Regions from separate parts of the Yersinia alsatica genome, predicted to be linked through region 2. Evidence: predicted binding sites of a transcription regulator. Region 2 holds the regulator's gene; each other region holds the start of a gene.

Region 1 (6,166 bases), 1.8 Mb from region 2:
ATCTTCCTGCGGGTTGAATAAGCACAAAGGATGGTCATTGACTGGGCTGCGCTCGCCATTGGCACTGAGAATATAGATTGGCACGCGCTGCATCAGGGCTTTCAAACGTTCGGCCAGAGATGATTTACCCCCACCGACTGGACCCAATAAATACAGAATCTGTTTCTTCTCTTCCAGTCCTTGTGCCGCATGTTTGAGATAGGAAACGATCTGCTCTATGGCTTCTTCCATACCATAGAATTCTTCAAACGCAGGGTAACGGGCGATAACTCGGTTCGAGAACAGCCGAGACATGCGGGACTCAAGCGCGGTATCGACCATGACTGGTTCACCAATAGCCATCAGCAGACGCTCAGCCGCATTGGCATACGCACTGCGATCTTGCTGGCAGATAGTGAGGAACTCCTGCAGTGTGAACTCTTCGTCCTTGGCAGCTTCATAGCGCTGGCGATAGTGATCAAATATGTTCATAGCGATGCCCGTCCTGTTTGAATGGTTGGGAACATAAAATAATAGTAGCGCTTTATTGGGTTAAAATTTTGAAACTACTACCTTATTGTTATGGTCGCGTCTCCTCTAAAGGTCAAGTTCACCTTAATCACAGACTTGCCACTGCTAGTACAATAAATAACCACCATTTGGTAATTAAATCTATTTTTTATTTCATTCTCAGTGTTTTATATATGATCAATCAGGATTATCCATTTGAATATATTGTTATTTTATTGTAATCAAATCTACGTAAATTTTTAGGTTGTCAGTTTGTGGTTTATCGGCGATAAGTTGTACAGAAACTATTGATATCAGACTGGCATGTGTAAAGATTTCGCCACGGACAAGCAATTGATTTACACTACGTTAACTCATGATTTTGTTACCAATGGGATTTAATCCGTGAAAAAACATTACATAAAAACGAAGCAAGTAAAAACGCTGGCAGCATTGGCTGTTGCTACCGCTGTTTGTATGCCAACAGCGATGGCAGGAACTTGGTCTCTGGGGGCCTCCGCTTTAGTCAGTCCAGACCCTTACCGCGGTAAGAATGACCGTGTCTATCCTGTGCCTATCGTTTCTTATGAAAGTGATAATTTCTACTTCCGAACTTTGGCGGCCGGTTATTACCTGTGGAAAGATGATACTAATCGCTTGTCTATTGATGCTTACTATTTGCCGCTGCACTTTACGCCGGGCGACAGTGATGACCAGCAGATGAAGCAGTTGGATAAACGCCGCAGTACCATGATGGCAGGAATGTCATATTCTCATATTGAGGATTGGGGGACGTTGCGTGCCATGTTCTCTGGCGATGTGCTGGATAACAGCGGCGGCTTTATCGGCGATCTGGCCTATCTCTATCGCTTTAGTGTAGATAGCTGGACACTGACACCGGGTGTGGGTGTCAGCTGGAATAGTGATGATCAGAATGATTACTACTATGGTGTCAGCCGCAGTGAATCGGCGCGTAGTGGTTTAGCAGAATACAGCCCAAATGACAGTTGGGCACCGTATCTGGAGCTGTCGGTTAACTACAACATTAATCCAAACTGGAATGCTTTCTTTACCGGCCGTTATATTCGTTTGGCGAATGAAGTAAAAAACAGCCCAATGGTAGATGCATCTTACAGCGGCTTATTGTGGACCGGTGTGACTTATACTTTCCGCTAATTTAGCGCAGAGAAAATAGATACCATAAAAAATGGGGCATAAAGCCCCATTGTTGTATCTGACGCTTTATATCCCTATCAGGAATTTTTACGGCTACGGATGGTCATGGCCAGACGCGCAGGAGAGTCTGGTGTTGCGACCAACGGCTTATTCACGCGAGCAGTTTCCACGCAAACCATAGTTTTGTAGCCATCATTTGGCATATCAACCATGCTGCTTGATAGCTCAGCCCCTGGGTTCCAGGCAACAACATCACTTTGATGATGGTGATGTACTTCAATGGTGCGCTTCAGCGCGGCATCTTTGATCAGGCTATAAGCTTCTGGCTGTGTATAGATTCGGTCAGTTTGACCATTAAACACTAAGTCACCTTGTTGGGTGGCATCAGTAATTTTCAGCACTTTATCCAGGTATTTTTCACCCAGTCCACTGATTTTAATTTGGTTTATATCGCCAATCTGGAAGTAGGTATGTAAAGCTGCAACCGCTTCGTAATCACCGTGTGATTCTAATTCCATTTCACATTCATCACCCAGCTTGAAGCGGGCAATCAAAGTGAAGGCATGTGGCCAGAATTTACGTGATGCATCGCTGTCTTCCAGAGTGAAGGTCAGGATAACCCCATTTTCATTCTCATCGTGTGCGCTGAGAGTCCATGGCAGCAAACGAGCAAAGCCATGGGAAGGTTGTGCGGATGGACCAAACCAAGGCCAGCAGATAGGCACACCACCACGAATAGCGACGCCATCTTTAAAGGGAGTGTTATTGCTCAACCAGATGATCGGTTGTTCACCACTTGGCTGGAATGCCAGTAAATGGGCACCTTGCAGGCTCACTGCGGCGCGAACTTTCGGATGGGAAACAACCACGACTGGCAGTTCATCTAACTGGCGTTGGCTGATGTAAGGCGAAATTTGTTCAACAACAGGTAGGGTGAATACTTTCTCGTTCATTCGTTTGGCCTTATGAGAATAGGAGCTTGAGATCCATTGAACTTCAGATTTTCGATAATATCACAGCCGTCAGATCTTGCAGCAAACCTAGGGTAGAGTAGTAGTGAATCATTGATATTGCGCAACTTATTGTCGAAGCTTAATAAGCTGGCGCATTCATATCGCTGTTTTTAGACAATAAAAAAGCCACCCGAGGGTGGCTTTTGGCAGAAATCTACATCAATCCATTATTTGGAGATGTGAGAGATCAGATCCAGAACTTTGTTTGAGTAGCCAGTTTCGTTATCGTACCAAGAAACCAGTTTCACAAAGTTGTCATTCAGCGCGATACCTGCTTTAGCATCGAATACTGAAGTCAGTTTTTCGCCGTTGAAGTCGGTAGAAACAACGTCGTCTTCGGTGTAGCCCAGAACGCCTTTCAGCTCGCCTTCTGAAGCTGCTTTGATGGCAGCACAGATTTCTTTGTAAGAAGCAGGTTTTTCCAGACGTGCAGTCAGGTCAACAACAGAAACGTTAGGGGTAGGAACGCGGAACGCCATACCAGTCAGTTTGCCGTTCAGTTCTGGGATAACTTTACCAACTGCTTTAGCAGCACCGGTAGAAGAAGGGATGATGTTCTGGGATGCACCGCGGCCGCCGCGCCAGTCTTTGTGAGACGGGCCATCAACAGTTTTCTGAGTTGCGGTAGTTGCATGCACAGTGGTCATCAGCGCTTCAACGATACCGAACTTGTCGTTGATAACTTTAGCCAGTGGAGCCAAGCAGTTAGTGGTGCAAGAAGCGTTAGAAACGATTTCTTGGCCCGCATAAGACTTGTGGTTAACGCCCATAACGAACATAGGGGTGTCGTCTTTAGAAGGACCAGTCAGAACCACTTTCTTCGCGCCAGCAGCGATGTGCTTACGTGCAGTTTCGTCGGTCAGGAACAGGCCAGTTGCTTCAGCAACAACGTCAACGTTAACTTCGTTCCACTTCAGGTTAGCCGGATCTCTCTCTGCGGTAACACGGATGGTTTTACCGTTAACAACCAGATGGCCGTCTTTTACTTCTACTGTACCGTCGAAACGACCATGGGTAGAGTCGTATTTCAGCATGTACGCCATGTAGTCAGCGTCCAACAGGTCGTTGATTGCAACGATTTCGATGTCAGAACGTTCCTGAGCAGCACGGAAAACAATGCGACCGATACGGCCAAAACCGTTGATACCTACTTTGATAGTCATATATTCCACCAGCTATTTGTTAGTGAATAAAAGGTTGGTTGTAAAATTACAAAAACCTTACCGAGCGTCAAGCGGAATCGTGTCAATTATTGCTACAAATCAAACCAGGGGAGGTAGATCGAACATTAATCGCGCGTTTCCTGATACGATTAGCCTCATTTTTATATTGGGGCGAATTATTCAGTTTAAAGTGAGAATCAGTAATATTTGCGATTTTTATCACATTTATACTGTTGCCGCTTCGATGGCATACAGTTTAGGACAATTTTAACTGCTTTGTTGTTAATTTTTTGTTATTATTAGACGTTGTTTTCGTTGACTTTATTCCCTGCCAGAGAACCGCACAAATGGCTAAAGAACTGAACCCTACAGAAAATATTGAGAAACTGTCCGATATTCAGCGTCATGTCACCCAACAGCGGGGGACGGAAGCGCCGTTTAGCGGCAAATTACTGCATAACAAACGCGACGGTGTGTACCAATGCCTGTGCTGCCATCAGCCGCTTTTCGTCTCAGAATCCAAGTTTGATTCGGGCTGTGGTTGGCCGAGTTTCTATCAACCTCTTGATGCTAACTCAATTCGCTATATTGATGATTATTCTCATAATATGCATCGTGTCGAGATTCGCTGTGGCAATTGTGATGCCCATTTGGGACATGTATTTCCTGATGGCCCACAGCCAACCGGAGAGCGCTACTGCGTGAATTCGGCATCACTGAATTTTGTTGATGACCAAAATGGCGAACAGACCGCCGGGTAGTGCGGTCTGAGATCATTAGTTGACACAAGAAAAATCGATTCAGCTTGTTATTCATTTACCTGAGGATGCTCTGATGGAGCTTGAAGACCTGATTTCAGTGATGACGCCGGAAATCTATCAACGTTTGGTTCAAGCCGTTGAGTTAGGCAAATGGCCAGACGGCGTGGCACTCACGCCAGAGCAGAAAGAAAATAGCCTGCAAATGGTTATGCTATGGCAAGCACGCCATAACACTGATGCCCAACATATGAGCATTGGTACTGATGGCCAGATAGTGATGAAATCCAAGCAAGAGCTGAAGCAGCAATTCAGCCAACCGACCTTGGTGAAGCTGAAGCCGGAGTGAAAGACTCAACGGTGCTAATAATGGCTCCGTTGAGTATTAATCTCAATGAGCTGTTGTTCGCTTCAGTCAGCAAGAAAGTGCGCCAAGGTCTGTATGCTGGCCCCCGCATCGCGCATAGCATCAAAAGCCTGTTGGCTATCTTGTGGTTGCAGGTTTACCCCACGACAACCGTCACTGATGACGGTAGTTTGATAGCCCAGGGCTAATGCATCCAAAACGGTGTATTTCACGCAGTAATCAGTTGCCAGCCCCATAATAAACAAACTTTTGATTCCGTGCTGCTGCAACCAATCATCCAGTGGCGTTTTTGCCCGCCGGCCATTGTCGAAGAATGCACTGTAACTGTCGATATCCGGATCTTGGCCTTTACGGAAAATCGCGGTAATAGCCGTTTGGTTCAACAGGGGATGCAGCGCCGCGCCGGGTTTATCTTGCACACAATGTACTGGCCACCAGACTTGTGTTAATCCCTCTAACTCACCGACCGTCCCTGGCTCCGCATTGGAGTTAATAGCAAAACTCCGATGTTCGGCAGGGTGCCAATCCTGGCTAGCAATGACCGGTATATTTTGTGCCAGACAGGCATTCATAGCCTCATTCGCCACCGCAATCACCCGGTCACCTTCACCAACCGCCAAAGCACCACCCGGACAAAAGTCATTTTGCAAATCAATTAAAAGCAGTGCCGCGTTCATGAAAACTCCGCCAGATCAGTTAGTGTCAGTTAATTCACCGCGCAGGTTCTGTTGCATTAACCGGCGGATATCTTCAGGGGATAGAGATTGACTCAACAGATAATGCAGTTTTGTCAGGGCGGCTTCAACGGTCATATCAAAACCACTGATAACCCCCGCATGCGCCAGTGCATTACCGGTCGCATATCCTTCCATGTTCACTCTGCCAGAAATACATTGCGTCAGATTCACCACCACAATACCGCGCTCGCTGGCATTTTTTAACTCGTCTAATAACTCGGCTTTCTGTGGCGCATTCCCCACGCCATAAGATCGCAGAATAAGAGCTTTTACTGGCTGTAGGAGGAAATTACGCACTACCGCACCGGATATACCAGGATAAATAGTCACCACGCCAATGGGCTGCGGTGTGATGCTATGGACAATCAATGGGCCATTATTGATAGGTGACTCCACTGAGGCCATACGACGAATATGGATACCCGCTTCAAGCAACACCGAGAGATTGGGCGAAGCAAAAGCA
Region 2 (6,166 bases):
CATTTCATTGATATGTCCGACAACAAGTTCGCTATGAGTGGCCCAAAGCCGCATATCAGCCAAGTATTTGGAGTTAAATCCCGGTTCTTGCATGGCCTGGTTCAGTGAACTTAGCACCGCATTACTGGCTTTATTGACCTGAAGCCGTTCATAGGCCAGTTGCCCAATATTCGGGTCAGGGGTCAGCAACAATTGTAGGATTTTCTGGTATTTCTCCAATGCCTGATGGGCATTTTTACGCAGCAGGCCGCTTTGCCACTGAGGCCACAACCACAGGGCGCTGGCAAAGGCCAAAGCACAGCCTATCAAGGTGTCGAGCAAACGCGGAACTAAGAAGTCAGCCCCTTCGCCGGTCAATAACTGCAAGATATACACCGCAGTAATCGTTCTGCCGATTACGGATAAACCGTAGTTTTTGCGCTGTACCAGACTGGCGAGCAAAGTGATGAGCAACATAATGCTCAATGTCGTCCCTTCCGGCATCTGTAAGTGCAATAAACCCGCCGCCAATATCAGCCCAATTAAAGTCCCCATGGCACGGTGATGAATACGTATCTTGGTGGCGTTATACCCGTTTTGCGTGACCAGCATCACGGTGAGTAAGATCCAGTAAGGTTTAGGTAAGTGGATCAGAGTACCGATGTAGCTCCCTGCGGCCAACGTCACCCCCATGCGGGCGGCATCGCGCAATGGACTGGATTTAAACGATAAATAGCTGACGAATGCTGGCCAGAGAGGTTGGGATAACTGACTGGCCATCAAGTCGCGGTCATATTGCGGACGGCGGTCACTCAGGATCTGGGTAACATGGCTGATGTGGTAATAGCAGAATTGCGCAACCGAATTGTCTGGATGCTGTTGGGCAATTTCTTCGAGTTCGACGAGTGCATCGCCAGCACTGAAATGTTCTTTCGCGCGGTGGTGGTAGAGAATATCGTCGGCAATGGTGCGCATCTGGGCCGAGATATTATCCATATTGCGGTGAAGCACCGTAATTATCGGGCTCTGGTCAATCAGCTCTTGCACTTTTTCTGGCTGATTGAGTGCCGCAGTAATGTGCTCCTGCAAATCGAGTGCCATCTGGAACAAGCCCACTAGCCGCTTTTGCTCAGTTTTAGTGGCATTCGATAACAAGTTAAATTGTTGATAAAGCTGATTAATTTTATCCATTATAGCTTGTTGCCTGTCGAGCAATGGCGGCATGGCTTTTTCTGGCTCAAGATGCTGGTCAAACAAACTGTATTTAGCATCGCAATAATCAGCCAGTAAACGATAAAGCTGGCTCAGAGGCTCGCGGATGGGTTGGTCTTTACAGAGCCGGAACCAGATCCAGGTAAAACCACCGTACCAGAGGGTCCCCACCGCACACATCAATGGTGCCTGCCAAATAGGTGCGCGCCCTACCATGCTGAGGCTGAATATGGCGGCGATCAGTGCGGCAGGTAACATGCGGCCATTGAGCGGGCTAATAGCACCAGAGACTCCGAGAGTGAGCGCCAACCCCAACATCACCCAAGGTAACGGAATATCCCACATCAGCAACTGCTGGGTTAGGAAGCTACTCAGGGTAAAAATGGTGCCGCCAATAATCAGGCGTCGGAAAAAATGTTGGTGTGGAGTATCTAGCGCGGCAATATTGCAGCATGCGGGTATCAGGGAGAACATTAATCCCAGCCGCAAATCGCCAATGGCAAAGCCCAATGCTGCGGGCAGGCAGAGAACCAATGTTTGGCGGAGTGCATAGTTAACTTCAGGATGATAAATAAGCCGTTGCCACTTCATGTAGGCCCCAGAAATTTATTAATCACACAAGCGAAGAAAACCAGTGCCGAGGGTAATCGGCACTGGTTTATGGGGAATTAACGGGTGCCGTAAACGACAATCGTTTTACCGTGTGCGGAGATCAGGTTTTGATCTTCCAGCATTTTTAGTATGCGCCCCACAGTTTCGCGGGAGCAGCCAACTATTTGACCAATTTCCTGGCGGGTAATTTTAATCTGCATCCCATCTGGGTGGGTCATGGCATCAGGTTGTTTTGCCAGATTAAGCAGCGTTTGTGCAATGCGCCCAGTTACATCAAGGAAGGCGAGGTTACCCACTTTCTCTGATGTAATTTGTAGGCGGCTCGCCATTTGTGAAGACAGGCGCATCAAGATATCTGGATTTACCTGAATCAGCTGACGGAATTTTTTGTAAGAAATTTCAGCCACTTCACAGGCGGTTTTTGCTCTGACCCAGGCACTACGTTCTTGGCCTTCTTCAAATAATCCAAGCTCGCCGATGAAATCCCCTTGGTTTAGATAGGAGAGAATCATCTCTTTACCTTCTTCATCTTTGATAAGCACCGCAACGGAGCCTTTCACGATGTAGTAAAGCGTTTCGGCCTTTTCACCTTGGTGAATTAGCGTACTCTTCGATGGATATTTGTGGATATGGCAATGAGACAGGAACCATTCGAGAGTCGGGTCTGTTTGTGGCTTGCCGAGAACCATTCGCTGTTATCCTCTGTTGTTATCGCTGCCTAACTTAACAGGGCTCAGAGTTCCCTGCACGGCGTGCTTATAAAATACACTTTCTCTTAGCATATTAATTTGCTCAACTGCCGAAAGGTATAGCCAAGATACGTACCGGATAGAAACCCTTCACTGAGTATTGATCACTACCCCATTTAATTCTAGAAACAACACTTTCGGTTCTGTTTGTAGCACAGGATGAAGCTACTGTCTTGTGTTGTATCGCTTCAGCATGATGAACATCGGGTTACATTGCCAGTTTGTAAATGAAAGGGTAGTCTGAATCAGAAAATTTAACCGGGAGCAAGAGTTATGCAGGCACGTGTAAAGTGGGTTGAAGGACTGACATTTTTGGGTGAATCCGCATCAGGTCATCAAGTTTTGATGGATGGTAATGCCGGAGACAAAGCACCAAGCCCAATGGAAATGCTATTAATGTCAGCAGGCGGCTGTAGTGCCATTGATGTCGTGTCTATTTTGCAAAAAGGGCGTAACGATGTGCGCGATTGCGAAGTGACGTTAACTTCACAGCGCCGGGAAGAGGCTCCGCGCTTGTTTACGCAAATCAACCTGCACTTTATTGTCAGTGGCAAAGGTTTGACCGACAAAATTGTTGAGCGGGCGGTTGAGCTGTCAGCTGAAAAATATTGCTCGGTTTCTTTGATGTTGGGGAAAGCGGCCAAGATTACCCACAGTTTTGAAATCCGCGAAATCGCGTAAGCAAACTCTACGTACTTGAAGCTGCGGAGATATTGGTTGCCACTTCAAGTACGTAGAAGATTAAATAATTTTCTTACCTTCCAACAGTTGCTGAACCAGCGGAGCCATGATCAGCTCCATTGCCAGCCCCATCTTGCCGCCGGGCACCACCAACGTATTGATATTTGATATAAACGACCCTTGCAGCATTGCCAGCAAGTAAGGGAAATCGATTTGATCCAAGCCTCTAAAATGAATAACAACGAAGCTTTCATCCAGCGATGGGATTGCTTTGGCGGCAAAAGGGTTGGAAGTGTCGACAGTGGGCACGCGCTGGAAGTTAATATGGGTACGCGAGAATTGGGGCGTAATGTAATTGATATAGTCGTCCATGGAGCGCACCACCGAATCCATCACCGCCTCACGAGAATGACCACGTTCGCCAGTATCCCGCACCAGTTTTTGAATCCACTCCAGATTGACTATTGGCACCACGCCGACCAGTAAATCCACATGTTTCGCCACATCATGATGCTCGGTCACGACACCGCCGTGCAGACCTTCATAAAACAGCACGTCGGTGGGTTCTGGCAGGGCCTCCCACGGGGTGAAAGTGCCGGGAATCTGGTTATAGGGCACCGCTTCATCATAGGTGTGCAAATACTTACGTGAGCGTCCGGTACCCAACGCGCCATATTGCGAAACACTCTCTTCTAACTGACCAAAATCATTGGCCTCTGGGCCAAAATAGCTAATATGCCGACCTTGATCCCGGGCCTTACGGATAGCGGCATCCATTTCGGGGCGGGTGTAGCGATGGAAGCTGTCACCTTCAATTTGCGCCGCGCGGATATTCAATTGCTGAAAAATCTTGCGAAACGCCAGGCTGGTGGTTGTCGTCCCTGCGCCACTTGAGCCGGTAACGGCTATAACCGGATGTTTAGTTGACATATTAGCTGTAACTCCATGGGGTTAGTTAACTCAGTGGACGGGCTGAAATTGCCTGTTTTTTTATGGTTAATGGTTATTTTTAGGGCAAAGTCTCCGGCTTGTCACTCTGATTTTACTTAAAGGCTCGCGTGACAAGGCAAGGGCTATTGGGACTCTTCTGCTCCAGCACGAAATGCGCCGCGCGGCATAATATTGATGGTTTCGTGTAACTCAGACCACACTAATACCGCTTCACCACTGACCAACTGGCGGCGAACATCTTCGACTTTCTGCGCCAATGAGCGCTCGTGTTCACCGTAGTCAGTACCTTCACGTAGGACAAAAGCTTCCAGCAAACTGTCCAGTGTTTCACTGTCGATTTGCTGCCAAGGGATCATCATGACTGCTGCTCCAGATAAGGGGAAAGCCAGGCTGGAATACGTTGTTCCAGCCACATTTGTGGGTGTTTTAATGAGCCGCCGACAAAACCGACATGGCCGCCATGCTCGGTTAACTGATAATCAATATTGGCCGGTAATTCGCGGAGATTGGGGATAACCTCGGCCGTCATGAATGGGTCATCTTTGGCGTGAATGATCAGTAATGGGGTGGTAATTTGCGGCAATAACGGCAGCGCGCTGCAACGGCGATAGTAATCCACTGCATCATTAAAACCATGTATTTTAGCTGTAATGACATCATCGAAATCTCTGATTCGCCGCAATCCTTTTAACTGCGCCAGATCCAGCGGCAAACTGCCAGGGTAATGTAACAGCTTACGCGTAGCGTTTAATTTCAACTGGTTCAATAGGTAGCGCTGATAGACGCGAGAGAATCCTTGCTCCATACGGTTGGCACAAGGTTCAAGCATGAGCGGCGCGGAAACCACAACTGCGGCCTGTAACAGGCTATCTTGCCGCTGTTCAGCTAAATAAAAGGCCAGCATATTGCCACCTAAAGAGAAGCCGACGGCAGCGGTAGGCACCTGACCATAGCTTTGCCGTAACCAACGCAGGAAGAAGCGCGCATCTTCTGTTTCACCGGAATGATAGATACGAGACTTACGATTTGGCTCGCCGCTACACCCACGAAAATGCATTACTACACCCAGCCAGCCTTTGGCCTGAGATGCGCGCAGCAAACCGTGGGCATAGGGGCTGTAAAAGTTTCCTTCCAGACCGTGGAATAACACCAATCTGGGCTTATCGCGCGCCAGCTCAGGGTTTTCACTCCAGGCCAGGTCAACAAAATCCCCATCGGGTAATTCCAGCCGCTGCCAAAAAGGTTGCAGTTGTACGCGCCGCCTGACCAGCCGTGGCAGCAGTGTTTGTAGGTGTGGATTACTGGCGCCGACCAGCGGGCGGAATGTTTCATGCATATGGTGAATGAAAATCATGTAGTTGCTCTTGTGTGATCAATAGCACACTGTTAGCTTCATGGGTATATCGCGCATCATTTTGGGTGAGAGGCACCCGTCTCATGGAACTGAGTTTATTTCTTTCAATGATAGGTTTTCTTTGGGTTGCAGCTATTACCCCCGGTCCGAACAATATGTTACTGACCTCTGCCGGGGCCAATTTTGGCTTTATGCGCTCTATCTGGTTGATGCTGGGCATTATGTTGGGTATGCAGAGCATGCTGTTGTTGGTGGCGTTTGGGGTCGGCGGGCTGATTCTTATCTATCCATCCATTCACTTAATACTCAAAATTCTGGGTAGCCTCTATCTGTTGTGGTTGGCATGGAAAATTGCCACTTCGGCCTACGAAAAGTTGGAAACCAACGTCGCCCCGTCAAAACCGTTGCGTTTGTATCAAGGCTGGTTATTGCAATTCCTCAATCCAAAAGCCTGGCTGATGGGATTAGGTTCGGTCGCCAGTTTCAGTATGGCGGGAGCGGCCTATAATCATTCTATCGTCATGATAAGTCTTGGCATGTTTATGGTGAATTTGGTCGCTGGGATTATTTGGCTGGGGTTCGGCACCTTAATTGGCCGCCTGTTACGTAGCCGCCGCGCCTGGTTTAC
Region 3 (6,166 bases), 230 kb from region 2:
TTGCCAGTGCCGCGACGTCAGTACTGATTGGCTATATTGCCGGTGGCACCAGCACCATTCGAGTGGGGTCCGGTGGAGTTATGCTGCCTAACCATTCGCCATTGGTCATTGCCGAACAGTTTGGTACCCTCGCCTCGCTCTATCCTGATCGCATCGACCTCGGCCTTGGCCGGGCTCCCGGCAGTGATCAGCGCACGATGATGGCTTTGCGTCGCCATCTATCCGGCGAGGTAGATAACTTCCCATCAGATGTTCGTGAACTGCAAGCTTACTTTGCAGAAGTGCAACCCGGACAAGCGGTGCAAGCTGTCCCCGGCCAAGGTTTGCATGTTCCACTATGGTTACTGGGATCTAGCCTGTATAGCGCGCAACTGGCTGCAGCCATGGGCCTGCCCTTTGCTTTTGCTTCGCATTTTGCTCCAGACATGTTGTTCCAGGCGCTGAAATTGTACCGGGAAAACTTCAAGCCATCAGCCCAGTTGTCCAAGCCTTATGCCATTGTCTGCGTGAATGTTGTGGCCGCAGACAGCGAACGTGACGCCCGCTTCCTATTCACCTCGATGCAGCAGCAGTTTGTTAACCTGCGCCGTGGGACACCGGGCCAGCTACCACCACCAGTTGAAGATATGGAGACCATCTGTTCGCCAGCCGAACAGTTTGGTGTTGATCAGGCGCTGCGCCTATCCATCATTGGTGACAAAAGCAAAGTCCGGCACGGCCTTCAGTCATTATTGCGAGAAACCCAGGCTGATGAACTGATGGTAAATGGCCAGATTTTTGACCATCAAGCTCGCTTGCATTCATTTGAGATTGTCGCCAGTTTGCAACCAGATTTGCAATCAGCTGAACGCCTGTAATCTGTTGTTGAATTGGATGTCTCAGACATAAAAAAACCAGCCCGAAGGCTGGTTTTTATGTTTAATCATCAGAGATGACTAAGACTTATGCATCACCGAAACGACGACGCGCTGGTGCTGGAGCAGCAGGTGCTGCGGCATCATCACGACGTGGTGCAGATGAACGTTGAGCATCACGTGGTGGACGACGCTCGCCACCAGCGGCTGGAGCACGATCGCTGCCGAATGAACGACGAGGAGGAGCACCGGCACCATCACGACGTTCGCCACCGAATGAACGGCCACCGCCACGACGCTCACCACCGTTACCGCCAGCTGGACGCTCACGGCGCTCATGTGGCTGTGCATCACCCAACAGCTGCATGTTCAGCGGCTTGTTCAGGATACGGGTACGGGTGAAGTGAGATAACATTTCACCCGGCATGCCTTTTGGCAGCTCGATAGTTGAGTGGGAAGCAAACAGCTTGATGTTACCGATATAACGGCTGCTGATATCACCTTCGTTAGCGATAGCGCCAACGATATGACGAACTTCAACACCATCATCACGGCCCACTTCAATGCGGTACAGTTCCATTTCGCCAACATCACGACGTTCACGACGTGCTGGGCGCTCGCCACCATCACGGCTGTCAGGGCGGCTGTCACGACGGCTGTCACCACGATCACGGTCACGGCCACGATCGCTACCACGATCATCGCGAGAATTGAATTCGCGCTGTGGACGACGTGGAGCTTCTGGTGGCAAGATCAGCGGACGTTCGCCCTGTGCCATTTTCAGCAGTGCAGCAGCCAGAGTTTCGATATCAAACTCTTCTTCTGGTTGCAATTTAGCCAGCAATGCACGGTACATATCCAAGTCACTACTTTCCAGCTGTTGGCTAACTTTAGCAGCAAACTTAGCTAAACGACGCTCGCTCAGCAGTTGTGCATTTGGCAGCTCAACTTCAGGGATAGTCAGTTTCATGGTACGTTCAATGTTCTGCAACAGACGACGTTCACGGTTCTCAACGAACAGTAACGCACGGCCAGCACGACCTGCACGACCGGTACGGCCGATACGGTGAACGTAAGACTCTGAATCCATAGGGATATCATAGTTTACAACCAGACTGATGCGCTCAACGTCCAAGCCACGTGCAGCAACGTCAGTTGCAATCAGGATATCCAAACGACCATCTTTCAGACGTTCCAGAGTCTGCTCACGCAGGGCCTGGTTCATGTCGCCGTTCAGTGCAGCGCTGCTATAACCGCTACGCTCAAGGGCTTCTGCAACTTCCAGAGTGGCGTTTTTAGTACGGACGAAAATGATCGCCGCATCAAAATCTTCAGCTTCAAGGAAACGAACCAGTGCTTCGTTTTTACGATAGCCACCGCCCACTTTCCAATAAACTTGGCTAATGTCAGGGCGAGTCGTCACGCTAGACTGAATACGTACTTCCTGTGGCTCTTTCATAAAGCGACGGGTAATACGGCGAATCGCTTCAGGCATAGTCGCAGAGAACAGCGCAGTCTGATGTTCAGCTGGGATCTGAGCCAAAATATTTTCGACGTCTTCGATAAAGCCCATGCGCAGCATTTCATCTGCTTCGTCCAGCACTAAACCTTTCAGGTTGGACAGATTAAGGGTACCGCGTTTCAGGTGGTCTAACAGACGACCTGGGGTGCCAACAACAACTTGTGGCCCCTGGCGCAAAGCGCGTAATTGAACGTCATAACGTTGGCCGCCGTACAGGGCCACAACGTTAACGCCTTTAATATCTTTAGAGAAGCTAGTTAATGCTTCAGCAACCTGAATCGCCAACTCACGGGTTGGAGCCAGTACCAGCACCTGTGGCGCTTTCAGTTCTGGGTCAATGTTGTGCAACAGCGGAAGCCCGAAAGCAGCAGTTTTACCACTACCGGTTTGCGCCATACCAAGAACATCGCGACCGTTCAACAGGTGTGGAATACATTCCAATTGAATTGGAGATGGTTTTTCGTAACCCAAAGCAGTAAGGGCGGAAAGAATAGGAGCAGACAGCCCCAAATCAGCAAAAGAGGTTTCAAGCTCAGTAGTCATGTACACGTGCCTCATTAATAATGGCAGCCAGTCTACATAACTCGTCGAGAAAATTTTCAGTCATTTTCATTGAAAAGTGTGAACCGGCTCAAATTAGATTATAAAACGAACAAAAAGGCCATCACCCGTTAAGGTGATAAACATTGGTAAAAAACCAAGGTATATCAGGCTAATAGTTGTTCGTCAGCTATTGCTGGTCCGATTCCGATAGGTCGTCTTGTTCTTGGCCCAAAAGCGCCAATTCCAACAATGCATAGCGGTGCTCAACAAAGTTATGAACGTTGTTAGCTACCGTCAGTTTGAACAGCGCCGAAGCGGTGTCCTTGTCCCCCAGACTTAGGTAATGTTTACCTAAATAGAAGTCAGTTTCACTGAGATGCTCAGCGAGCGAAGTGTTATCCGTTGCATCTGCCTTGAGCCTTTCCATCAGCGTTTTTTCGCTGATCGTGCCCAAGTAGAATTCGACAATATTCCATCCCCATTGCCCTCTGTCCGATTTTTCATAGCGCTGTTGTAACGCTACTGCAGCTGCCTTGGGATCGATTTCTCTTTCCACCAGATACAGCCATAACGAACGGAAGGGATCATTTGGATCGTCTTGATAAAACGCCTGCAGATCATCCTGCGCCAACGGGAGTCGACCGCCATAATACAGAGCGATACCCCGATTTAAACGCGCGTAATTGTAAGTTGGATCAAGCTCTAGTACAGAATCAAACGCTTCATAGGCAGCATCAAAATTGCCTGCCTGCGTTAAATAAATGCCCAGATAGTTGAAAACTTCTGGCATATCAGGACGAATAGCTAACGCTTGCGAAAAATCATTTCGCGCTAGTGCCCGTAGCCCGAGGCTATCATACAGCACTCCGCGCTCATATAAAAGCTGTGCGCGCTCATCATCCGTAAGTGCCCGACTTGCAAGGATTTGTTCCATGCGAGCCAGAATCACTTCCTGCTGCAACGTAGGTTGCAACGGGATTGCCAATACCTCGTCTTTACGCCAATCATGGTTGCTGCATCCTGCCAGCATGAGTGCTGTCACAACGTAACACCAGCGCAAGAAAGGCTTCATTTCCTACTCCCGAAGACAAACATTGGATAAATATCCTTTCATCCATTTGTTTAACACAAGAGCATCCTGCCCTCGAGATAACACAGCTCCCCACTAATGAGTAAGGAGCTGTGGAATACTAAATTACTCTGCTGCTTCTGGTGCCGGTGCTTCTGCGTCAGGAGTAGTGGCTTCTTTGATGCTCAGGCGGATACGGCCCTGACGATCAACTTCCATTACTTTCACTGGCACTTCTTGGCCCATTTGCAGATAGTCAGTCACTTTCTCTACGCGCTTATCAGCGATTTGGGAAATGTGAACCAGACCTTCTTTACCGCCGCCGATAGCAACAAATGCACCGAAATCAACGATACGAGTAACTTTACCCGCATAGATACGGCCCACTTCGATTTCAGCAGTAATTTCTTCAATACGACGGATAGCGTGTTTCGCTTTATCGCCGTCTGTTGCTGCAATCTTAATGGTACCATCATCTTCGATTTCAATCGTGGTGCCAGTTTCATCAGTCAGTGCACGAATCACAGAACCACCTTTACCGATCACATCCTTGATTTTCTCAGGATTGATTTTCATGGTGTAGATACGTGGAGCAAACTCAGAGATATCGCCACGAGGTGTGCTGATAGCCTGTTCCATAACACCCAGAATGTGCAGACGCGCACCCTTAGCCTGGTTCAGAGCCACCTGCATGATTTCGCGGGTGATACCTTCAATTTTAATGTCCATTTGCAGTGCGGTGATACCGTCACGGCTACCGGCCACTTTAAAGTCCATGTCGCCCAAGTGATCTTCGTCACCCAGAATGTCAGACAGAACCACAAAGTTTTCTTCATCTTTAACCAGACCCATTGCGATACCTGCAACAGCGGCTTTAATTGGCACACCTGCATCCATCAGGGCCAGAGAAGCGCCACAGACAGAAGCCATTGAGGAAGAACCGTTAGACTCGGTGATTTCAGAAACCACACGTACAGTGTAAGGGAATTCGCTCGGGCTTGGCATCACTGCCATCACACCGCGTTTCGCCAGACGGCCATGGCCAATCTCACGACGCTTCGGTGAACCAACCATACCTGTTTCACCAACAGAATATGGAGGGAAATTATAGTGTAGCAGGAATGAGTCAGTACGCTCACCCATCAGCTCATCAATATTTTGCGCATCACGAGCCGTACCCAGTGTTGCGGTAACCAATGCCTGAGTTTCACCACGGGTGAACAACGCAGAACCATGGGTACGAGGCAAGACACCAGTACGCACATCCAGGCCACGGATCATGTCTTTTTCGCGACCATCGATACGTGGTTCGCCACGTAATACACGGCTACGAACAACATCTTTCTCAACGCTGCCCAGGATATCCTGAATTTCCGCAGCATCTAAAGTATCGTCTTGCGCCAAAAGTGTGTCAGTGACGTCAGCTTTGATAGCATTGACTTGTTCGTAACGCTCTTGTTTCTCAGTAATGCGATAGGCATCACCCAGACGAGTTGCAGCCAATACAGCAACACGCGCATGCAGCTCTTCGTTAACAACTTCTGGCTGCCAATCCCACTTAGGTTTACCTGCTTCGGCAACCAGTGCATTGATGTTTTCAATCACAACTTGCTGTTGTTCGTGGCCGAAGACAACCGCGCCCAACATTTGATCTTCGGACAAGATGTCTGCTTCAGATTCAACCATCAATACCGCAGCAGCAGTACCGGCAACAACCAAGTCCAGACGGCTTTCTTTCAGCTCGTCAGTGGTTGGGTTCAGTACGTACTGGTCGTTGATGAAACCAACGCGAGCAGCACCGATAGGGCCGTTGAATGGAATGCCTGACAGGCTCAGCGCAGCTGATGCACCAATCAGTGCCACGATGTCTGGGTTAACTTGTGGGTTAACAGAAACAACGGTCGCAATAACCTGAACTTCGTTCAGGAAGCTGTCTGGGAACAGTGGACGAATCGGGCGGTCAATCAGACGTGAAGTCAGTGTTTCGCCTTCACTTGGGCGGCCTTCACGACGGAAGAAGCTGCCTGGGATACGGCCAGCAGCGTAAGTACGCTCCTGATAGTTAACAGTCAGAGGGAAGAAGCTCTGGCCTGGTTTAGCTTTCTTTTGGCCAACAACAGTAACGAATACTGCGGTGTCATCCATGCTTACCATTACAGCAGCAGTTGCCTGGCGAGC

What was found. Region 2 encodes CRP, which controls carbon source genes, mostly activating them, when cyclic AMP is high. Its sites were predicted from a motif close to ATGTGANNNNNNTCACAT; they were not measured.
Region 1: the regulator CRP is predicted to act here: its motif matches at 4,049-4,066, upstream of msrB (peptide-methionine (R)-S-oxide reductase MsrB).
Region 3: the regulator CRP is predicted to act here: its motif matches at 2,996-3,013, upstream of yrbN (protein YrbN).

What each region holds. Positions count from the first base shown of each region.
Region 1 covers NZ_CP104006.1:3,354,643-3,360,808, reverse strand. The annotation lists gene yeaG (protein kinase YeaG) at 1-471, opposite strand, end outside; gene N0H69_RS14955 (MipA/OmpV family protein) at 895-1,665, shown strand; gene N0H69_RS14950 (D-hexose-6-phosphate mutarotase) at 1,743-2,618, opposite strand; gene gapA (glyceraldehyde-3-phosphate dehydrogenase) at 2,846-3,841, opposite strand; gene msrB (peptide-methionine (R)-S-oxide reductase MsrB) at 4,189-4,602, shown strand; gene N0H69_RS14935 (YeaC family protein) at 4,676-4,948, shown strand; gene pncA (bifunctional nicotinamidase/pyrazinamidase) at 5,011-5,643, opposite strand; gene ansA (asparaginase) at 5,659-6,166, opposite strand, start outside.
Region 2 covers NZ_CP104006.1:273,907-280,072, forward strand. The annotation lists gene N0H69_RS01090 (YccS/YhfK family putative transporter) at 1-1,782, opposite strand, end outside; gene crp (cAMP-activated global transcriptional regulator CRP) at 1,860-2,492, opposite strand; gene N0H69_RS01100 (OsmC family protein) at 2,826-3,233, shown strand; gene N0H69_RS01105 (phosphoribulokinase) at 3,294-4,163, opposite strand; gene N0H69_RS01110 (YheU family protein) at 4,307-4,543, opposite strand; gene N0H69_RS01115 (hydrolase) at 4,540-5,520, opposite strand; gene N0H69_RS01120 (LysE family translocator) at 5,622-6,166, shown strand, end outside.
Region 3 covers NZ_CP104006.1:504,916-511,081, reverse strand. The annotation lists gene N0H69_RS02335 (luciferase-like monooxygenase) at 1-857, shown strand, start outside; gene N0H69_RS02330 (DEAD/DEAH family ATP-dependent RNA helicase) at 943-2,919, opposite strand; gene yrbN (protein YrbN) at 2,909-2,983, opposite strand; gene nlpI (lipoprotein NlpI) at 3,107-3,991, opposite strand; gene pnp (polyribonucleotide nucleotidyltransferase) at 4,115-6,166, opposite strand, start outside.